Regions from separate parts of the Streptomyces sp. JLSY215 genome, predicted to be linked through region 1. Evidence: riboswitches for the same ligand, from Rfam matches in the RefSeq annotation. Region 1 holds a riboswitch; each other region holds the start of a gene.
The links. Region 1 has a riboswitch for cobalamin ahead of AC5677_RS09585 (cobalamin biosynthesis protein). Riboswitches for the same ligand answer to the same signal wherever they lie in the genome.
Positions count from the first base shown of each region.

Region 1 (3,563 bases):
CGGTCAGGACACTCTTGAGCTTCTCGGCGTTGTCCTTCACCGCGCGCAGCGGGCGCAGGTGCTTGTAGTCGCTGACACAGATCAGCAGCGCCCGGTTGACCTTGCCCCGTGCGTCGTATTCGGGCATCCGCTCAGTCCCCGGCGGTGCTGCCGCCCTCGGCGCCGCCCAGTTCGCGCAGTCCGCCGCCCCCGTCGCCGACCGCGACGGAGGGCTCCTCGCCGTCGGCGCGCTCCTCCCTGCGCCGGCGCAGCCACTCCTGCAGGGCGATGGTCAGGCTCTTGGTGATCTCCCCGGCGACCGCGCCGACGACGACGAGGATGAGGTCGTCGACGCCGACGGCCATGTCGTCCGGGCCCGCATCGCCGCTGCCGCCGCTCTCGCCCGACGGCCTCGGCCGCTGCGTCCAGTCGTGCCGCCGGCGGCTCAGCCACGGCTCGCGTTCCAGCCATGTCCGCAGGTCCGCGGCGTCCTGCTCCGCGTCGTTGGTGCCCGCGATCCTGATGCGGATCTCCTGACGGATCTCCTGACGGATCTCCTGGCCGCTCTCCCGATGGTCCGCACTGTCCGGCATCCCCCGCCCCCTTCCGGCGGGCCTCATCGCCCGCCGTGCACCAGATAGTGGCGCGGGACCGGGCCCAGGGGCAACCGTCCGTGACGTACCGGCCACCCTGTGGCCCGCACCACACCCCCTGCCACAGGGCTGCTTCGCAGGTCAAGGGTGAGTTGACGGGCATTCGCGGGGCGTGGTGGACTGCCCGAGCCATTCGGCGACAGATGAGGAAGTCCGGTGAGAATCCGGCGCGGTCCCGCCACTGTCACCGGGGAGCGCTCCTCCAGCGACGGCCACGGTCCGCCGCACGGATGCCCGCAGGGGCCGCCGTGTACGGGCTGGAAGGCCGGGGGAAGCGCCGATCCGGGAGCCAGGAGACTCTCGTCGCCGTCACGTCGAGCCAGGGCGCGGACCCTGAGTGAGGACATATCGCCATGCCCGGCCGCCGTTCGAGATGCCCGCGCCCCACCGTCGCCGTGTCCCTTCGAGGCCTGACGGCGGTCTGATCCGATGCGCGGCGAACACGCGGGATATGCGTGCGGCGCGGCCCTCGGCTTTCTCGGTGACCTGATCGCGGCCGATCCCCGGCGCGGCCATCCGGTGGCCGCCTTCGGCCGCGCGGCGGGCGCACTCGAACGCCGGCTGTGGCGCGACCATCGCGGATACGGGGCGGTGCACGCGGTGGTGTGCGCGGGCGGCGCGACGGCCGCGGCCGCGCTTGCGCAGCGCGCCGCACACCGCCGCACCGCCCGGGTCACCCTGACCGCGGCCGCCGTCTGGGCCGTACTGGGCGGCACCTCGCTCGGCCGGGAGGCGCGGGCCGTCGGCGGCGCGCTGGAGGCGGGCGATCTGGACGTGGCGCGCGAGCGGCTGCCGCATCTGTGCGGCCGCGACCCCCAGGCGCTGGACGGGCCGGGGATGGCCCGCGCGGTGGTGGAGTCGGTCGCCGAGAACACCTCGGACGCGGTGGTGGGCGCCCTGGTGTGGGGCGCGCTGGGCGGAGTGCCCGGTCTGGTGGCGTTCCGTGCCGTCAACACCCTGGATGCGATGGTGGGTCATAAGTCGTCCCGCTACCGCCGGTTCGGCTGGGCGTCGGCCCGGCTCGACGATGTCGCGGGGTGGCCGGGCTCCCGGCTGACCGCCGCGCTGACCGTCCTCGCGGGCCCCGACCGGCGCGGCGCGCTGCGGGCCTGGCGGGCCGACGGCGGCGCGCATCCGAGCCCCAACGCGGGCCCGGTGGAGGCCTCGTTCGCGGGCGCGCTCGGCGTACGGCTGGGGGGCACCCTGGCGTACGGCGGACGGGTCGAGCACCGCCCGGTGCTCAACGGCGCCGCGCCGCCGCCCGGTACGGACGACATCGAGCGGGCGGTGCGGCTCTCGCGCCGGGTGAGCGTGCTGGCTCTGGTGACAACGGTGGCGGGCCGGCTGGTGGCCGGGGCGCTGCACCACAGGAGGAGGACCCGGTGAGCGGGCGGTTCCATGGGTCCGGCGGGGGCGTCGGCGGCGGCCTGCTGGTGGCCGGTACGACGTCGGACGCGGGCAAGAGCGTGGTGACGGCGGGCATCTGCCGCTGGCTGGTCCGGCAGGGCGTCAAGGTGGCCCCCTTCAAGGCGCAGAACATGTCCCTGAACTCCTTCGTCACGCGCGAGGGAGCGGAGATCGGGCGGGCGCAGGCGATGCAGGCGGCCGCGGCGCGGGTGGAGCCGACCGCGCTGATGAACCCCGTACTGCTCAAGCCGGGCGGCGACCGCAGCAGCCAGGTGGTGCTGATGGGCAAGCCGGTGGGTGAGCTGTCGGCGCGCGGCTACCACGCGGGCCGGCAGGAGCAGTTGCTGGGCACGGTGACCGACTGCCTCGCCGAGCTGCGCCGTACCCATGACGCGGTGATCTGCGAGGGTGCCGGCAGCCCCGCGGAGATCAATCTGCGGCGCACCGACATCGTGAACATGGGCATCGCGCGGGCGGCCCGGATCCCGGTGGTGATCGTCGGCGACATCGACCGCGGTGGCGTCTTCGCCTCCTTCTTCGGGACCACGGCGCTGCTGTCCAAGGAGGATCAGGAGCTGGTGGCGGGGTATCTCGTCAACAAGTTCCGGGGCGATGTGACGCTGCTGGAGCCCGGGTTGGAGATGATGAAGCAGCTGAGCGGGCGGCCGACGCTGGGTGTGCTGCCGTACGCGCACGGGCTCGGCATCGACGAGGAGGACGGGCTGCGGGTGTCCCTGCGCGGGGCGGTCCGCGAGTCGGTGGTCGCTCCGCCGGTCGGCGCGGATGTGCTGCGGGTCGCGGTGTGTGCCGTGCCCCTGATGTCCAACTTCACGGACGTGGACGCGCTGGCCGCCGAGCCGGGCGTGGTGGTGCGCTTCGTGGACCGCGCCGAGGAACTGGCCGACGCGGACCTGGTGGTGCTGCCCGGGACACGCGGCACGGTCCGCGCGCTCGCCTGGCTGCGCGAGCGCGGGCTGGCCACCGCGATCGCCCGGCGGGCCGCCGAGGGGCGCCCGGTGCTGGGCATCTGCGGCGGCTTCCAGATGCTGGGCGAGCGCATCGAGGACGACGTCGAGTCGAAGGCGGGCACGGTCGAGGGGCTGGGGCTGCTCCCCGTACGGGTGCGGTTCGCCACCGGGAAGACCCTCGCGCGGCCGGTCGGGGAGGCGCTGGGCGAGCCGGTGGAGGGGTACGAGATCCACCATGGCGTGGCCGAGGTGACCGGTGGCGAGGAAGCGTTCCTGGACGGCTGCCGGGTCGGCTCCGTGTGGGGCACCCACTGGCACGGCTCGCTGGAGAGCGACGGCTTCCGGCGGGCGTTCCTGCGCCGGGTGGCGGCCGACGCGGGCCGGGCGTTCGTACCGGCTCCGGACACCAGCTTCGGCGCGCTGCGCGAGGAGCAGCTGGACCGGCTCGGCGATCTGATCGAGGAGCATGCGGACACCGGGGCACTGCTGCGGCTGATCGAGGACGGGGTCCCGGCGGGGCTGCCGTTCGTGCCTCCGGGGGCGCCGTGAACGGCTC
Region 1 is NZ_CM185022.1:2,129,792-2,133,354, forward strand. It holds gene AC5677_RS09575 (caspase family protein) at 1-127, opposite strand, end outside; gene AC5677_RS09580 (hypothetical protein) at 132-572, opposite strand; cobalamin riboswitch at 779-931, shown strand; gene AC5677_RS09585 (cobalamin biosynthesis protein) at 1,062-2,018, shown strand; gene AC5677_RS09590 (cobyric acid synthase) at 2,015-3,556, shown strand.

Region 2 (3,563 bases), 6.4 Mb from region 1:
GGCGCCGCGGCCTCGCTCCGATCCAGCCCGACCCGTCCCTCGGCTACGCCGAGAACTTCTTCCACATGTGCTTCGGCCGGATCCCCGAGCCCGAAGTGGTCCGCTGCTTCGAGATCTCGCTCATCCTGTACGCCGAACACAGCTTCAACGCCTCGACGTTCACCGCCCGCGTCGTCACCTCCACGCTCTCCGACCTCTACAGCGCCGTCACCGCCGCCATCGGGGCCCTCAAGGGGCCGCTGCACGGCGGCGCCAACGAAGCCGTGATGCATATGCTCAACGAGATCGGTGACCCGCGCCGGGCCGAGGAGTGGCTCGATGAAGCTCTGGCCTCGAAGCGCAAGATCATGGGCTTCGGCCACCGCGTCTACAAGCACGGCGACTCTCGCGTGCCGATCATGCAGCAGGCCACCGAGCGGCTCGTCGCACACGCAGCCGACCCGGACCTCACGCGACTGGCCACCCTGCACGCCGTCCTGCGACACGCCATGATCACCCGTAAGGGCATCCACCCCAACCTGGACTACCCGGCCGGGCTCGCGTACCACCTCATGGGCTTCGGCATCCCCACCTTCACACCGATCTTCGTGATGAGCCGTATCACCGGCTGGACCGCCCACATCACCGAACAGCTCGCCCACAACGCTCTGATCCGTCCCCTGGGTGCCTACACCGGACCCGACCAGCGGACCGTGCCGGCCGTCGGACGACCACCAGCTCCACCTCGCCGATGACCTCGTCCACTGCGTCCCCGTAGGTAGCCAGGTCATCCATGGCGGGGTCCGCACGACCCCGCTGACGTCGGGCGGCGGGGCGGGGTGGACTTACTAGGACGTCCAACTATATGTTCGTGGGCAAGGCCCGCGGTGCAGGGAAGCCGGTGCGATTCCGGCGCGGTCCCGCCACTGTGACCGGGAAGTGTGCTCTTCGAGCAGGACAGGCCACTGACGGAGAAATCCGTCGGGAAGGCCGGAGGGTGCGCGCTGATCCGGGAGTCAGGATACCGGCCGCGGGGTGTTCCGTGTTGTCCACGAGGATGGAGCAGACACGCATGGCACCGGTCCGTACCCACGACCCAGGTGATCCGGCGGAGCAAGCGGTGGCCCACGCCAACCCCTAGCTCCGCGACGGCTCTTCGGCCTTCGCGTCCCACGGCCTGCCCGTACACGCACCCCACCGGGTGCGCTCTTCGGCCCGCCGTGCCATCCCCGGATCGCACCTGACGAGAGCAGGCTCTCATGGTCCGTGAACTGACACATTTCATCGGCGGCAAGCACACCCCGGGAACCTCGGGGCTCTTCGCCGACGTATACGACCCCAACACCGGTTCGGTCCAGGCCCGGGTCCCGCTGGCCGGCCCGGCCGACACCGAGCAGGCGATCGCCGACGCCGAGTCGGCGCAGCAGGAGTGGGGCGAGTGGAATCCCCAGCGCCGCGCCCGGGTGCTGCTGAAATTCCTCCAACTCGTCGACGGAGAGCGGGAGTCACTGGCCCGGATGCTCTCCGCCGAACACGGCAAGACCGTCGCCGACGCGCATGGTGACCTTCAGCGTGGCCTGGAGGTCGTGGAGTTCGCCGCGGGGATCCCGCATCTGCTCAAGGGGGAGTTCACCGACAACGCAGGTAGCGGCATAGACGTCCATTCGCTGCGTCGTCCGCTCGGTGTCGTCGCCGGTATCACCCCGTTCAACTTCCCCGCGATGATCCCGTTGTGGAAGGCGGCCCCGGCCATTGCCTGCGGGAACGCCTTCATCCTCAAGCCGTCGGAGCGCGATCCGTCCGTACCGCTGCGCCTCGCGGAACTCTTCCTTGAGGCCGGCCTGCCACCCGGCGTGCTGAACGTCGTCAACGGCGGCAAGGAGGCGGTCGACACCCTCCTCGCGGACCCGCGTGTGCAAGCGGTCGGTTTCGTCGGCTCCACCCCGATCGCCGCCGACATCTACGCCACCGCCGCTCGGCACGGCAAGCGCGCCCAGTGCTTCGGGGGCGCCAAGAACCACATGATCGTGATGCCGGACGCCGACCTCGACCAGGCCGTGGACGCGCTGATCGGCGCCGGGTACGGATCGGCCGGCGAACGCTGCATGGCGATCTCCGTCGCCGTTCCCGTGGGCGAGGACACCGCCGACCGGTTGGTCGCCCGCCTCAAGGACCGTATCGCCACGCTACGGATCGGTGCCTCCGACGACCCGGACGCCGATTTCGGTCCGCTGGTGAGCCGGGACACCCTCGACCGCGTACGCCGCTACGTCGACATCGGCGTCAACGAAGGCGCCGAACTCGTCGTCGATGGGCGCGACTTCACCCTGCCCGGGTATGAGAACGGCTTCTTCGCCGGTGCCTCGCTCTTCGACCGGGTCGCCCCGGCGATGCGGATCTACCGGGAGGAGATCTTCGGCCCGGTCCTCTGCGTGGTGCGCGCTGCCGACTACGAGGAGGCACTACGGCTGCCCAGCGAGCACCCGTACGGCAACGGAGTGGCGATCTTCACGCGCGACGGCGACACCGCCCGCGACTTCACCCGCCGGGTCAACACCGGCATGGTCGGCGTCAACGTACCGATTCCGGTCCCCGTCGCCTACCACACCTTCGGCGGCTGGAAGCGTTCGGGATTCGGCGACCTCAACCAGCACGGCCCCGACGCCATCCGCTTCTACACCCGCACCAAGACCGTCACCTCGCGCTGGCCCTCCGGGGTCAAGGAAGGCGCGAGCTTCACCATCCCGACGATGGGATGAGCCCGATGAACAGCACTCTCACCAAGGACCAGCTCGCCCTGGCCGAAGTCACCCTCGACTTCACCGAGGAACACCTCACGCCGCACGCCCTCGCCTGGGACCGCGACAAGCACTTCCCCGTCGATGTCCTGCGCAAGGCCGCCGGCCTCGGCCTCGGCGGTGTCTACGTACGCGAGGAATCCGGCGGCTCCGGCCTCAGCCGCGGCGACGGGGTCCTCGTCTTCGAAGTCCTGGCGACCGGCTGCCCGTCCATCGCCGGCTATCTCTCCATCCACAACATGGTCGCCTGGATGATCGACCGGTACGGCGACGAGTCCCAACGCGCCCGCTGGCTCCCGGATCTGTGCTCCATGGAGGCGCTGGGCAGCTACTGCCTGACCGAACCGGGCGCCGGTTCGGACGCCGCGGCACTGCGCACCCGCGCCGAACGCGACGGCGACCACTACGTCCTGAACGGCGTCAAGCAGTTCATCTCCGGAGCGGGCGCCTCACAGGTCTATGTCGTGATGGCCCGCACCGGCCGGACCGGCCACGACGGGATCTCCGCGTTCGTCGTCGAACGGGACGACCCAGGGCTGTCCTTCGGCCCCAACGAGCAGAAGATGGGCTGGAACGCCCAGCCCACCCGACAGGTGATCCTCGACGACGTACGCATCCCCGCCGACCGCCTCCTCGGGGCCGAGGGCGAGGGCTTCCGCATCGCCATGTCGGGCCTCAACGGCGGCCGCCTCGGGATCGCCGCCTGCTCGCTCGGCGGTGCGCGGAGCGCACTGCACCGCAGCCTGTCCTACCTCGCCGACCGTGAGGCGTTCGGTGCTCCTCTCC
Region 2 is NZ_CM185022.1:8,523,775-8,527,337, forward strand. It holds gene AC5677_RS37495 (bifunctional 2-methylcitrate synthase/citrate synthase) at 1-734, shown strand, start outside; cobalamin riboswitch at 848-1,026, shown strand; gene AC5677_RS37500 (CoA-acylating methylmalonate-semialdehyde dehydrogenase) at 1,239-2,738, shown strand; gene AC5677_RS37505 (acyl-CoA dehydrogenase family protein) at 2,744-3,563, shown strand, end outside.
Region 2: another riboswitch for cobalamin. It lies ahead of AC5677_RS37500 (CoA-acylating methylmalonate-semialdehyde dehydrogenase); the one in region 1 lies ahead of AC5677_RS09585 (cobalamin biosynthesis protein).

Region 3 (3,563 bases), 1.8 Mb from region 1:
CCGCCGCTTCCAGGTCACCCACCTCGTCGCGCAGGGCGAGGGCGACCTGGCGGGCGGTGTCGCCCAGCGGCTGGTCGTCGCGGACGAAGGACCAGGCGAGCATGGTGACCGGGCCGGTGAGCATGCCCTTGACCGGGCGGTCGGTGAGCGACTGGGCGTAGGAGGTCCAGCGCACCGTCATCGGCTCGGGCCGGGAGATGTCGCCGGCCAGGACCGGCGGGCGGACGTAGCGGGTGCCGTAGGACTGCACCCAGCCGTGCTGGGTGGCGAGGTAGCCGGTGAGCTGCTCGGCGAAGTACTGCACCATGTCGTTGCGTTCGGGCTCGCCGTGCACCAGGACGTCGATGCCGGCCTTCTCCTGGAAGCCGAGGACGTCGCGGATCTCGGTCTTGATGCGCTCCTCGTAGCCGGCGGTGTCGATCCGTCCGGTCCGCAGGTCGGCGCGGGCGGTCCGCAGCGCGGTGGTCTGCGGGAAGGAGCCGATGGTGGTGGTCGGCAGCAGCGGGAGCCCGAGGTGCGCGCGCTGGGCTGTCGCGCGCTCGGCGTACGGCGCGGAGCGGCGGCCGTCGGCGTCGGCGACTGCGGCGGCACGAGCGCGCACGGCCGGGTCGTGGGTGATGGCGGAGTTCGCCCGGGAGGCCAGGTCGGCGCGGTTCGCAGCGAGTTCGGCGGCGATGGTGTCGGTCCCCTGCGCCAGGCCCCGTGCCAGGGTCACCAGCTCCGCGGTCTTCTGCTTGGCGAAGGCCAGCCAGCGGACGATCTGCGGGTCGATATCGCGCTCGACGGCAGCATCGAGCGGCACGTGCAGCAGCGAGCAGGAGGCGGCCACGTCGACCCGGTCGGCCAGGCCGAGCAGGGTGCCGAGGGTGGACAGCGACTTCTCCAGATCGTTGATCCAGATGTTCCGGCCGTTGACCACGCCCGCCACCAGGCGCTTGCCCGGCAGTCCGCCGACGGCCGCCAGCGCGTCGAGGTTGGCCGCGGCCGCGTCGGTGAAGTCGAGCGCCAGACCGTCCACCGGCGCCTTGGCCAGGACGGGCAAGGCGTCGCCCAGCCGGTCGAAGTACGAGGCGACCAGGAGCTTCGGGCGGTCGCTGAGGGTGCCCAGTTCGCGGTAGGCGCGGGCGGCGGCGCCCAGTTCGACCGGGGTGCGGTCCTGGACGAGGGCGGGCTCGTCGAGCTGCACCCACTCGGCGCCTGCCGCGCGCAGGTCGGCGAGGACCTCGGCGTAGACGGGCAGCAGCCGGTCGAGGAGGGTCAGCGGCTCGAAGTCGGCGGCCACGCCGGGGGCAGGCTTCGACAGCAGGAGGTAGGTGATCGGTCCGACGAGTACCGGCCGGGCGGTGAGGCCGAGCGCGAGGGCTTCCCCGAGCTCGGCGACCTGCTTGCCGGAGTCGGCGGTGAAGACGGTGTCCGGGCCCAGCTCGGGCACCAGGTAGTGGTAGTTGGTGTCGAACCACTTGGTCATCTCCAGCGGCGCCACGTCCTGCGTACCGCGCGCCATGGCGAAGTAGCCGTCGAGGGCGTCGGCCGCGACGGCGGCGCGGTGGCGGTCCGGGACAGCACCGACCATGACGCTGGTGTCCAGTACATGGTCGTAGAACGAGAAGTCACCGGTCGGCACCTCGTGGATGCCGGCGTCGGCCAGTTGCTGCCAGTGGGAGCGGCGCAGGGCTTGCGCGGTCTCCTTCAGGGAGTCGGCGGTGGCCTTGCCCTTCCAGTAGCCCTCGATGGCCTTCTTCAGTTCCCGATGCTGTCCCTGGCGGGGGTAGCCGTACACGGTGGCCCGTGCTGCCGCGGCTGCGGGCTTCGCTGTCACGGAACTCTCCTTCGCGAGATACGTTTCCTGAAAGTCCCGGAGACGGAACGAGGCACGCGAAGGGATGACGAACCGGACGGATCCACCGTGCGTTCGCGACGCACGTGTCCGCCAGGTATGTACGCCGACCCGCCCTCGAGGTCACCGGGATATCCGTGCACGCATGGGCGTGCTCGGACAACGGGCAGGTCTTCGGACTCGCGGGCGCGCCTGCCGGAGTGTTCCGGCGGGCACCTACTGGCCGTCGCTTCCCAGATCCATGGCCCGGATCCAGTGCGTATGACGGCGGTCGTTCCCACTCACCGCTGCGGGGCAGTCCCGGATTCTCACCGGGTTCCCTCTTACGACGCGGCCCGTCTGGCGGACGGGGCGAACCTGTTGCCCGGCCAGCTTAGAGGGTGGCGGCAGGGGCGGACACCTCGGTCAGCCGTTCCGCCGCATCCTGGCCGCCCGCCCGCCCGCCAGCCAGCCCGCCTGACCGAACGGCACGGCGTACGGGGGCGGCGCGCTTCGCGGCGAGAGCCCGCCACACCTGTTCCGCTCAGGGCCTGCCGCCCGAGGTGCGCAGGGTCAGGCGGCAGGCGTGCTCCTCGCCCTCGTGCAAGAAGGTGATCCTGATGTGTATCTTGCGTGCCGCCGCTGCCAGTGCCGGCTGGACCGAGATGCTGCCGCGGGTGTGGGTACGTCCGTCGGCCCCGTAGGCGCCACCCCAGTCCAGGTAGTCGTTGCCGACGTCGTCCGTTGCCTCGAGGGCCAGCAGTACGGGAGTGCCGCCTGTCGCGTCCGGCAGGGGTGGGGTGATCGTGTAGTAGAGGGTGAAGGAATCGTCCCGCGGTTCCAGACGGTGGACGGACAGCTCGTGCGCGCCGTTGATGATCTTCGCCGAGGCGAGGGGATCGGGGGCGCGGTATGCCTTCATGGTTCCTCGTTCGGGCGGTGCGGGCGGTGCGGGCGGTGGTCAAGCGGTGATGCCGGCAACGGGGCGGGCCGGCCGGCCGGTGAAGTAGTGGACGTACTCGTGCTCCAGGCGGAAGCCGGCGGTCCAGGCGAGGAGCCGGCTGGGGCGGTTGTCGCGGGAGCAGGTCCAGCTGGGGGTGTGGCCGCGGGCCGCGATATCTCTGCACAGTGCGGTGACGCAGGCCAGGGCGAGGCGCTGACGGCGGTATTCGGGGAGGGTCAGGCAGGCGATGTCCTCGTATCTGCTGCCACGGAAGTACGTACAGGCAAGTGCGAGGATACGGTCCTTGTGGAAGGCCGCCCAGCCGTGCCCGGAGGCGGCCAGACCGGCCGAGCCGCCCCAACTCGCATGGATCCAGGCGGCATCCGGGCCGAGCGCGGCGAGCGTCGGGGCGTCCTCGGATATCAGCCGGCGCACCGTCGCACCGTGCGGCGGGCGCGGATCCGACCCGGGGACGGGGCCGCGGTGGACGTACACCATGCGTTCCCACGGCAGGAGCAGATCGAAGGCGCTGCTCAGCAGCGGCAGGAAGCGGGCGGGGGCCTGTACGTAGTGGGCGGCGAACCTGGCGAGGGAGAGCGGTGCCAGGGCGGTCGGGTCACCGCGGAAGAGCACATGGTCGGCGCAGGCCACGGCGACGGCACGGGGTTCGACGGCGCGGTCGGCCCACCAGCTCCCGGCCGCCGAGACGCGTGCATGTTCCGTCAGCGCCGCAGCGCCGGGGGGAGCGGAGGCGAACCAAGCGGCGGGGGCCGGGAGTTGATGGTTCGGAGAGAGTTCGATCAC
Region 3 is NZ_CM185022.1:308,898-312,460, reverse strand. It holds gene metE (5-methyltetrahydropteroyltriglutamate--homocysteine S-methyltransferase) at 1-1,819, opposite strand, end outside; cobalamin riboswitch at 1,986-2,213, opposite strand; gene AC5677_RS01565 (hypothetical protein) at 2,361-2,738, opposite strand; gene AC5677_RS01560 (GNAT family N-acetyltransferase) at 2,778-3,563, opposite strand.
Region 3: another riboswitch for cobalamin. It lies ahead of metE (5-methyltetrahydropteroyltriglutamate--homocysteine S-methyltransferase); the one in region 1 lies ahead of AC5677_RS09585 (cobalamin biosynthesis protein).

Region 4 (3,563 bases), 3.6 Mb from region 1:
CCGCGGCCATCATGTCCATCGCCGCGGCCAACCTCTTCACCCGCAACGTCTACAAGGACTTCCTCAAGCCGGACGCGACCCCCGAGCAGGAGCACAAGGTCGCCAAGCTCGTGTCGCTGCTGGTGAAGGTCGGTGCGCTCGTCTTCGTCCTCACCATGGACAAGACCGTCGCCATCAACTTCCAGCTGCTGGGCGGCATCTGGATCCTGCAGACCATGCCGTCGCTGGTCGGCGGCTTGTTCACCCGCTGGTTCCACCGCTGGGCGCTGCTGACGGGCTGGGCGGCCGGCATGCTCTACGGCACGCTGGCGGCGTACGGCGTGGCCAGCCCCACCCAGAAGCACTTCGGCGGCTCCAGCGCGGAGATACCCGGCATCGGCGAGATCGGCTACATCGGCCTGACCGCGTTCGTGCTGAACGTCGTGGTCTCGGTGGTGCTGACCGTCGCCCTGAAGGCCGCCAAGGCCCCGGAGGGCGTCGACGAGACCAGCCCCGCCGACTACACGGCGGACATCGGCGACAAGGGCGTCACGGCGGAACTGCCGGAAGCCACGGAGGAGGCGCCGGCCGGGCGCTGAGCCGTCGGTCCGTTCACGGAGAAGGGCCGCCGCGACCCTCGGGGTCATGGCGGCCCTTTTGCCTGCATGAGGGAGGTTTTAGTTCACCCAGTCCTTGAGCGGCTCGGTTTCCAGGGTGATGCCGACGGGTTCTGGGAGGTGGAGCGACTTGCCGTACGGCACGGTGTGGACGTCCTCGTAGCGGGTGCCATCGGGCTCGCTGTAGAGCGACACCTGGCACTCCTGTCGGTCGATCAGCAGATAGAGCGGAATATTGGCTTCCGCGTAGGCGCGGGGCTTCTCCACCCGGTCACGCTTGTGGGTGTCGGAGTCGGAGGACGTGACCTCGACGACCATCAGCACCGGTTCAGGATCTACCCATTCACCTTGGCCGACAAAGGCGCCGCTGGCCGCGAGTGCCCCATCCGGCCGGGCTCGGCCGCTGCGATACACCTCTACCTTGACTCCCTGGTCCGGATAGAGCCACAGCTCAGGGCGCGACTGCATGCAGATGCGTGTCAGCCACTCGACGATCCGACCGTGGCCCCCGTCCGGCAAAGCCTTGCTCCAGATTTTTCCGTCGATAAGTTCCAGCCGCGCGCCTTCCTCCGACCGGTCGAGCATCCGAGCTGCCTCTTCGAAGTAGTCGGTGAACGTGCTGTGCGGCCGATCGACAAGCGCGGTCATGGAGCTCCTCCTTCTTCAACTCAGCAGGGCCGAGGACGTAAGACCGACGATAGCCCAGGCCACTGACAGGCACCGCCCGATCACTCGTTGATCACTCGCAACACACTAGATGTGGGGGTGCACACGAGGAGCCACCCCCACATGTATGCTCGTCCTCGCTGTCGCCGCAGGGGAATCCGGTGGGAATCCGGAACTGTCCCGCAACGGTATGAACGCGCACCCCAACTGCCACAGGGCCGTCCTACGGGTGCCGCGAAGTCCGAGGACCTGCCGACGGTACGCCCGCACCGCCATCGGTGCGGACGTCGATACGTCCGGGCCCCGAGGGTTGGGCCGATGGACGCCGCGCGGTGTGCCCGCGCACCCCTGAACGTCACGGGGTGCCGCATGCCCGCGAGCGCCCGTCGCACCGCGCCCTCCCGGCCCCCGCCGAGTGAGGGAGAGCATCACGTGACCATCGCGCCAACGGAGCCCGCGTCAGACGCCGAGGTCGTGCCGCCTGCGGTGGCCGCGCCGGACGCCCCTGCCGGGCAGGGCCAGGACGGACCGGGCGTCGCGCTGCTGCGCACCCTGACCGACCTGACCGCGGACCTCACCGCGACCGACCCCGGCAAGGTGGCCGCCGCCGCGCTGCGCGGTCGTCACCCGGGCTCGGACGAGGCCGAGTTGCGCGCGCTGGCCATCGACGCCGCGGCCGGTCTGATCGGCGACGAGCCGCAGTACTCCAGGCTCGCCGCCCGCCTGCTCACCCTCGCCATCGCGGAGGAGGCGGCCGGACAGGGGGCGGTCGCCTTCTCCGCCTCCGTCGAGACCGGCCACCGTGAGGGCCTGATCGCCGACGAGACGGCGGAGTTCGTCCGGGCGCATGCGCAGCAGCTGGACGGGCTGGTCGAAACCGCCCTCCGGGACGGCGCCGACGACCGCTTCGGCTACTTCGGGCTGCGTACCCTGCACTCCCGCTACCTGCTGCGGCACCCCACCACCCGGCAGGTCATCGAGACCCCCCAGCACTTCCTGCTCCGGGTGGCCTGCGGCCTCGCCGAGGACCGCTCCGAGCGGGCGCTGGCGGACGTCGCGGAGCTGTACCGCCTGACCAGCACGCTGTCCTATCTGCCCTCCTCCCCCACCCTCTTCAACTCCGGCACCCGCCACCCGCAGATGTCCTCCTGCTATCTGCTGGACTCCCCGCTGGACGAGCTGGACTCGATCTACGACCGCTACCACCAGGTGGCCCGGCTCTCCAAGCACGCCGGCGGCATCGGTCTCTCCTACTCCCGGATCCGCGCACGGGGGTCGCTGATCCGGGGCACCAACGGCCACTCCAACGGCATCGTGCCGTTCCTGCGCACGCTCGACGCCTCGGTCGCGGCCGTGAACCAGGGCGGCCGGCGCAAGGGCGCCGCCTGTGTCTACCTGGAGACCTGGCACGCCGACATCGAGGAGTTCCTGGAGCTGCGCGACAACACCGGCGAGGAGGCCCGCCGTACGCACAACCTGAACATCGCGCACTGGATCCCGGACGAGTTCATGCGCCGGGTCGAGGCCGACGCCGACTGGTCGCTGTTCTCGCCCGCCGACGTCCCGGAGCTGGTGGACCTGTGGGGCGACGAGTTCGACGCCGCCTACCGCAGGGCCGAGGCCGACGGCCGGGCGCTCAAGCAGATCCCGGCGCGGCTGCTGTACTCGCGGATGATGCGCACCCTGGCGCAGACCGGCAACGGCTGGATGACGTTCAAGGACGCCGCCAACCGCACCGCCAACCAGACCGCCGAGCCCGGCCAGGTCGTGCACTCCTCCAACCTGTGCACGGAGATCCTGGAGGTGACCAACGACGGGGAGACCGCGGTCTGCAACCTCGGATCGGTCAACCTGGCCGCCCACCTGGGCGAGGACGGCGAGATGGACTGGGAGCGGCTGGACGCCACCGTCCGCACCGCCGTGACCTTCCTCGACCGCGTCGTGGACATCAACTTCTACCCGACCGAGCAGGCCGGGACGTCCAACGCCCGCTGGCGCCCGGTCGGTCTGGGCCTGATGGGCCTGCAGGACGTCTTCTTCCGGCTGCGGCTGCCCTTCGACTCGCCCGAGGCGAAGGAGCTGTCGACCCGTATCTCCGAGCGGATCATGCTCGCCGCGTACGAGGCGTCGGCCGGCCTCGCCGAGCGGCAGGGCCCGCATCCGGCCTGGTCGGCGACGCGCACCGCCCGCGGGGTGCTGCACCCGGACCACTACCCGGACGCCGAGCCCCGCTGGGCCGACCGCTGGGCCGCGCTGCGCGCCCGGATCGCGAAGACCGGGATGCGCAACTCCCTCCTCCTG
Region 4 is NZ_CM185022.1:5,770,037-5,773,599, reverse strand. It holds gene mctP (monocarboxylate uptake permease MctP) at 1-578, shown strand, start outside; gene AC5677_RS25945 (Uma2 family endonuclease) at 657-1,244, opposite strand; cobalamin riboswitch at 1,384-1,533, shown strand; gene AC5677_RS25940 (ribonucleoside-diphosphate reductase subunit alpha) at 1,695-3,563, shown strand, end outside.
Region 4: another riboswitch for cobalamin. It lies ahead of AC5677_RS25940 (ribonucleoside-diphosphate reductase subunit alpha); the one in region 1 lies ahead of AC5677_RS09585 (cobalamin biosynthesis protein).